2 regions of the Intestinibacillus sp. Marseille-P6563 genome follow, and region 2 is predicted to be linked to the other one. Evidence: predicted binding sites of a transcription regulator. Region 2 holds the regulator's gene; the other holds the start of a gene.
The links. The regulator HrcA, encoded in region 2, represses chaperone genes, less so after heat shock. The targets are predictions, from matches to a motif close to TGTTAGCACTCNNNNNNNNNGAGTGCTAACA.

Region 1 (3,417 bases), 270 kb from region 2:
AGATTTTGGCCGGACTGCTCGCGGTATGCGCCAATTTCATTCGGCTGTGTCAGCTCAGCCACGTGGGCAGCAGCCTGCCGCGTCTGTTTGCGATTCCGCTGTTGTGCGGCGCGACCGTATTTTTGTGGGTGCGGGTATTTTATACCTTTTTCCTGGGTCTGGTCGGCTTTCAGTGGCTGGGCGTGGTCTGTACGGCCTTCAGCGCTATGCTGCTGTGTCTGGGGCTGCTGCGGATGCTCGGGGTGCGTATGGGCGATTACATCACCTTGCGGCCGGTCAACCGGATGTTTCAGTGGGGATTGTACTGAGGGCCGCGCCTTGACAAACCGAATAGAACACGATATGATACAGAAAAAGATTGGGCCCTTATCCAATGGGATGGGGCCTTTTTTCAAAGAAAGGGATTTTGATGAAACTGGATTTTTGTTGCCCGACCTTGTTTGGGCTGGAAGGCATTGTCGCCGATGAACTGCGGTTTGAGGGCAAGCTGGAAGATGTACGGGCGGAAAATGGACGAGTCCTCTTTTCCGGCGATTGGAATACGCTGGCCTGGGCCAATTTGAACCTGCGCTGTGCCGAGCGGGTGCTGGTGCGCGTGGCAGCTTTTCCGGCCAAGACGTTCGACCAGCTGTTTGAAGGGGTGCGCGCGGTTGCCTGGGAAGAGTGGCTTCCCAAAGATGCTGCTTTTCCGGTCAAGGGACATGCGCTGGACTCGGCGCTGCACTCCATCCCGGACTGTCAGAAGATCATCAAGAAAGCCGTGGTCAACCGGTTGGGACAAGCCTATGGGCTGCACTGGTTTGAGGAAACCGGCCCCAAATTCCAAATCCAGTTTTCCATCATGCACGATCAGGCGGAGATCTTTCTGGACACCTCGGGCGCAGGGCTGCACAAGCGCGGGTATCGTGCCAACGCCAACGCGGCGCCGCTGCGGGAAACCCTGGCGGCAGCCATGGTCAAGCTGGCGCGTTTTCGGGGGCGGGAGCCGCTGCTCGACCCGTTTTGCGGTTCGGGTACCATCCCGATCGAAGCGGCACTGATCGCCCAGCGCCGGGCGCCCGGTCTGACCCGTGCGTTTGAAGCCGAGAAGTGGCCGTGTATGCCTGCGTCGGCCTGGTCGGATGCCCGGGCGGCTGCGCTCGAACGGATCGTATCCGGGGCCGAATTGGACATCTGCGGCAGCGATATTGACCCGACGTGTGTGACCTTGTCGCAGGAAAATGCCCGCAAGGCTGGGGTGGGGGAAAGCGTCCGTTTTACCCAGGCAGATGCCACGCAGATCGCCTATCGTCAGCACACCGGCGTGCTCTTTGCTAATCCACCGTATGGGGAACGACTGCTCGATCGGGAACAGGCGCAGAAATTGTATGTTCAGATGGGCAAAAGCGCCGGACAGAGCGAACTGAAGCAGTATTTTTTAACTTCTGACCCGGAATTTGAGCGGTTTTATGGATATCGGGCCGATAAAAGGCGTAAACTCTATAATGGCATGCTCAAATGCGATCTGTACATGTTCTTCAAACCGGTGCAAGTACGCAAAAAGTTTGTAGAAAAAATAACAGGACGACCGAAAAACGTTCACAAATAATTCAAAAAATTTTTTAACAAAAACCCCAAATATCCTCTTGCATTCTGGCATGGACTGATGTATCATAATAACCAGATTAGCACTCAGATGCTTTGAGTGCTAACGCCAAATTGTATCTAAAATTTTAGGAGGAATATAGTATGACTTTAAAGCCCCTTTCCGACCGCGTTGTCATTAAGATGGTCGAAGCGGAAGAAACGACCGCAAGCGGTATCATCCTGACCGGCTCTGCCAAGGAGAAGCCCCAGGTTGCCGAAGTTCTGGCAGTTGGTCCCGGCGGCATGGTAGACGGCAAGGAAGTCGTCATGCAGGTGAAGGTTGGCGATAAGGTAATCACCAGCAAGTATTCCGGCACCGAAGTGAAGGTGGACGGCGAGGAAGTGATCATCGTTCGTCAGGGCGACATTCTCGCAGTCGTAGAATAAAAATTCACGTTTTTCTGATACAGGAGGAATTTCAGTCATGGCAAAGCAGATTTTGTTTGGCGAAGAAGCTCGTAAGGCGCTGCAGCGCGGCGTCGACCAGCTTGCAGATACCGTTAAAGTAACCCTGGGCCCCAAGGGCCGTAACGTTGTGCTCGATAAGAAGTTCGGCGCACCGCTGATCACCAACGACGGTGTAACCATTGCAAAGGACATCGAGCTGGACGATCCGTTCGAAAACATGGGTGCACAGCTGGTTAAGGAAGTATCCATCAAGACCAACGACACCGCTGGTGATGGTACCACGACCGCAACCCTGCTGGCACAGGCATTTGTTCGTGAAGGTCTGAAGAACCTGGCAGCTGGCGCAAACCCGATGGTTATGCGTAAGGGCATGAGCAAGGCAGTTGACGCAGCAGTAAAGGCAATTGCAGAAAACTCCAAGAAGATCAATGGCACCGCAGACATCGCACGTGTTGGCGCAGTTTCTTCGGGCAGCGAAGAGATCGGTACCCTGATTGCTGAGGCGATGGAGAAGGTTTCCACCGATGGCGTTATCACGGTAGAAGAGTCCAAGACCGCAGAGACCTACTCGGAAGTTGTAGAAGGCATGCAGTTTGACCGCGGCTATGTAACCCCGTACATGGTTACCGACACCGAGAAGATGGAAGCTGTTCTGGATGATGCCATGGTGCTCATCACGGATAAGAAGATCTCGGTCATTCAGGACCTGCTGCCGCTGCTCGAGCAGATCGTAAAGTCTGGCCGCAAGCTGCTGATCATTGCCGAAGACATCGAAGGCGAAGCACTGTCCACCCTGATCGTAAACCGTCTGCGTGGCACATTCACCTGTGTTGCAGTTAAGGCTCCGGGCTTCGGCGACCGCCGCAAGGATATGCTCCAGGATATCGCGATTCTGACCGGTGGTACCGTAATTTCGGAAGAAGTTGGTCTGGACCTGAAGGATGCAACGCTGGATATGCTCGGCCAGGCTCGTCAGATCAAGGTAAACAAGGAAACCACCACCATCGTAGATGGCGCTGGCAACTCGGAAGACATCAAGGCTCGCGTTGCAGCGATCCGTGCTGCAATCGAAAAGACCACTTCGGACTTCGATCGTGAGAAGCTGCAGGAGCGCCTGGCAAAGCTGGCTGGCGGTGTTGCTGTTATCAAGGTTGGCGCTGCAACCGAAGTTGAAATGAAGGAAATGAAGCTGCGCATCGAGGACGCACTGAATGCAACCCGTGCAGCTGTAGAGGAAGGCATCGTTGCTGGCGGCGGTACCGCTTATGTCAATGCGATCCCGGCTGTGGAAGCTCTGATCGACACCGTAGATGGCGACGAAAAGACCGGCGTGAAGATCGTTATGCGCGGCCTGGAAGAGCCGGTGAAGCAGATCGCTGCAAA
Region 2 (3,417 bases):
CGGTACGGTGATGACCGCCTGGGTCACCGGAGAACCGATATACGCTTCAGCGTCTGCCTTGAGCTTTTGCAGGATCATCGCAGAAACTTCCTGTGGAGAATACTGCTTGCCGTCGATGGATACACGGTAATCCGAACCCATCTGACGCTTGATCGAAATGATGGTGCGGTCTGCGTTGGTAACGGCCTGGCGCTTTGCTACCTGGCCCACCATACGCTCGCCGGTCTTGGAGAATGCGACAACGGACGGGGTGGTCCGAGCGCCTTCTGCGTTGGCGATAACGACCGCTTCGCCGCCTTCCATAACGGCGACACAGCTATTTGTCGTACCTAAGTCGATACCAATAATCTTGCCCATGATAAATGCTCTCCTTTATAGAATATGCTTTTGTTTCCTTAGTTTGCTACCTGTACCATCGCATGCCGGATGACTTTGTCACCGATCTGGAAGCCCTGCTGGAACACGTCTGCAATGACGTTTTCGCCCAGTTCTTCGTTTTCCACATGCATAACGGCATTGTGCAGGTTGGGGTCAAAGGCCGTGCCCGGTTCAGCGGCGATCTTTTCCACGCCGATGCTCTTGAGGCTATCGACCAACTGGGTCATGGTCATTTCCACGCCCTTTTTATATTCCGCGTCCGCGGTTTCGGCCTTGAGTGCGCGCTCCAGATTGTCATAAGTCGGCAGCAGCGCCTTGACCGCATAAGCGACCGCTTCGGCATGTGCCGCTTCCCGTTCGCGCTGGGAGCGCTTGCGGAAGTTGTCGTACTCTGCGGCCATGCGCAGATGCTTGTCATTCAGTGCATCCAGCTTGGCTTGCAGCTCGGTCAGCGCACTGTCCGCGGGCTCGGCGGTTTCGGGTTCCGCCTGGGAGACCGTTTCTTCCGCTGCCGTAACCTCGGTTTCCGGCTGCATGGCTTCGGCCTGTTCGGCAGGTTTTTTCTTTTCCATTTGTATCATCCTTTATTTGTTTTCATCCAAAAACGTATCCGCGATCAGTTTATTGAGCCCCTTGGCAAAACGGCTCAGGCGAGCGGATAGGTGTTTGTAATCCATACGGGTGGGGCCGACGATGCCGATGACACCCTGGCCCATGTTGCCGATGTCGTATTTTGCATAGATCATCGACGCATCCGACAGGGGATTGGGACCGTTTTCCGGACCAATGAAGAACTGTACCCCGTCGATATTGGGTTTGACAGGCAGCAGGTGCTTGTCGTCGGTGATGTAGTCAAGCAGCGCCTGTGCCTTTTGCGTATCGTGATATTCCGGGAAGTGCAGCAGTTTATTTGCGCCTTCCAGAAAGACTTTCTGGCTTCCCAGTTCCTCGATCAGCTCGGCCAGATATTCGGCCACTGGCCCAAGCAGGGCGGTCAGCCCGGCAGCACGTCGCACCACATCAAACCGCTCGGCGGTGATCTGGCTCAGCGGCAGACCGGTGAGCGTTTGATTGAGAACATACGTCAGCAGTTCGGCTTCGTCCTTGGAAACTTCGGCGGCAGTATGCACCAGCTTATTTTTGACCACCCCGGCATCGGTGACCACCACGATGACAAACGTCGTGCGGTCCACCGAAACGATCTCAAACTGTTTGAGGACCGTGTGGCTCATATAAGGGGTGACAGCGACCGAAGCATAATTGGTCAGCGTGGACACCAAACGTCCGGCTTCCTGGATCAGGCGGTCGAGCTCGCGTACCTTGCCGCGCATCTGCTCGATGGCCGGTTCATCGCCTTCGGGGATCTCACTCTCGCCCATCAGTTCATCGACATACAGCCGATAACCGGCAGGGGAGGGGATGCGTCCGGCCGACGTGTGCGGTTTTTCCAGATAGCCCATTTCCTCCAGTTCACTCATCTCGTTGCGGATGGTGGCCGAAGAGAAATGCAGTTCCGGCCGCGCAGCCAGAGTTTTGGAGCCGACCGGTTCGGCAGTGCGGATATAATCGCCAATGATGGCTTTCAGGATTTGCTTCTTCCGTTCAGAAAGCTCCATGGTGGAGGACTCCTTTCATTTAGCACTCGCACTACCTGAGTGCTAAGCATAATTTACCACCATGGGGCGCAGAAGTCAAGGGGCGGATGTGAATATTTTGTGAACCATTGCGGTAAATTTATGTATGAAGTGTAAAAAAAGAAAAACAAACCGGGAAATTCGGGATTTTGCCCCAAGCCGCCCGGCCGCAGGGCAAAAAAACGGACCGGGGAGAAACCCGGTCCGTGGGGATTTACCGCGCAAGCGGTTTGCCGTTGAGGGTGGCGCTGGTGAGCGTTTCGCCCACATAGGTCAGCTTGAGAGAGAAAAAGGGGATGTCCTCATCGAGCAGGCGGAAGAACAGCTTGTCCCCCTCCCAAATGGGCAAAGAGGACAGCCGTGATTTTTCCACCCACACCAGTTCGCCCTCGTCACAGGCGGTCAGTTCGCCCTCCCAGGCGTCGGCGGTGAACAGGTGCATATACTCGGTTTCCCAGCGGTCAGACACAAAGGTGACCAGCCCGCGATAGCGATAGGAGGTCAGCGTCAGGCCGGTTTCCTCGCGCGTTTCGCGTAGAGCGCATTCTTCCGGGCTTTCGCCGTCCTCAAATTTCCCGCCCACCCCGATCCACTTGTCGTGGCTGGGGTCATTGGCCTTTTTGACGCGGTGCAGCATCAGATACTTGCCGTCCCGCTCGAGATAGCACAGCGTGGTGTTGATCATTTGAACAGGATGAGCGCCACAAAACGCAGGGTTGCGTCGCCGTCGTTGCGGATGCTGTGGCTGTCGCCGTCGCCGGTGTAGAGCAGGTCACCCGGATGCAGATGCACTTCCTCACCGTTGTCCACGGCCACGGCTTCGCCCTCTAAAATGTAGAAGATCTCCGCTTCGCCCACATGCTGGTGTTCGCCGATCGAGCAGCCCGGCTCCAGGGTGGTGATGCTGAACAGACGGCCCTTGTCCATCATTTCCGATGCGTCGATGAGGTCGGTCAGGACAGCCTTGCCCGTTCCGCCCTTCATCTCCGGGCGTTCATAGGTTTTCATTTGGTCTTTTCTGCGGATCATGGCACATGCCTCCTTATGAAACTCTTAAGGTTATGGTAAAGCCTTTGGCGCAAAAATGCAAGGCAAACCATCGAAAGCGGTCCTGCCGCATCTCCGATTTTCTTTGCCAAAGGACAGGTATGGTACAAAAGACGGCCTTTTTCGCCCTGCTGCCTTGACAAATGAAAAAAGGAATGGTACCATTACCCATGCAAGGGAGCTTCCGAAGGGAGGCTGAGAGGAGGGGCACATCCCCTCGACCTTACCTGATTTGGATAATGCCAACGTAGGGACGCAGGGAAAACCGTTTTTTCGCGCATGTTATCTTGTTCAAAAGAATACGGGCGCGAGACTAGACGAAATACCAGGGAACATCCCATACGGGGGTGTTCCCTTT

Region 1: a site for HrcA is predicted at 1,663-1,693, ahead of EFB11_RS02120 (co-chaperone GroES). Genes of this name have one in related genera too.

Annotation. Positions count from the first base shown of each region.
Region 1 covers NZ_UWOD01000001.1:417,484-420,900, reverse strand. Annotated here, with positions in the region: gene EFB11_RS02130 (oligosaccharide flippase family protein) at 1-308, shown strand, start outside; gene EFB11_RS02125 (THUMP domain-containing class I SAM-dependent RNA methyltransferase) at 410-1,588, shown strand; gene EFB11_RS02120 (co-chaperone GroES) at 1,729-2,013, shown strand; gene groL (chaperonin GroEL) at 2,051-3,417, shown strand, end outside.
Region 2 covers NZ_UWOD01000001.1:683,070-686,486, reverse strand. Annotated here, with positions in the region: gene dnaK (molecular chaperone DnaK) at 1-357, opposite strand, end outside; gene grpE (nucleotide exchange factor GrpE) at 396-950, opposite strand; gene hrcA (heat-inducible transcriptional repressor HrcA) at 963-1,994, opposite strand; gene EFB11_RS03595 (NUDIX hydrolase) at 2,227-2,697, opposite strand; gene EFB11_RS03590 (cupin domain-containing protein) at 2,694-3,041, opposite strand; TPP riboswitch at 3,224-3,331, shown strand.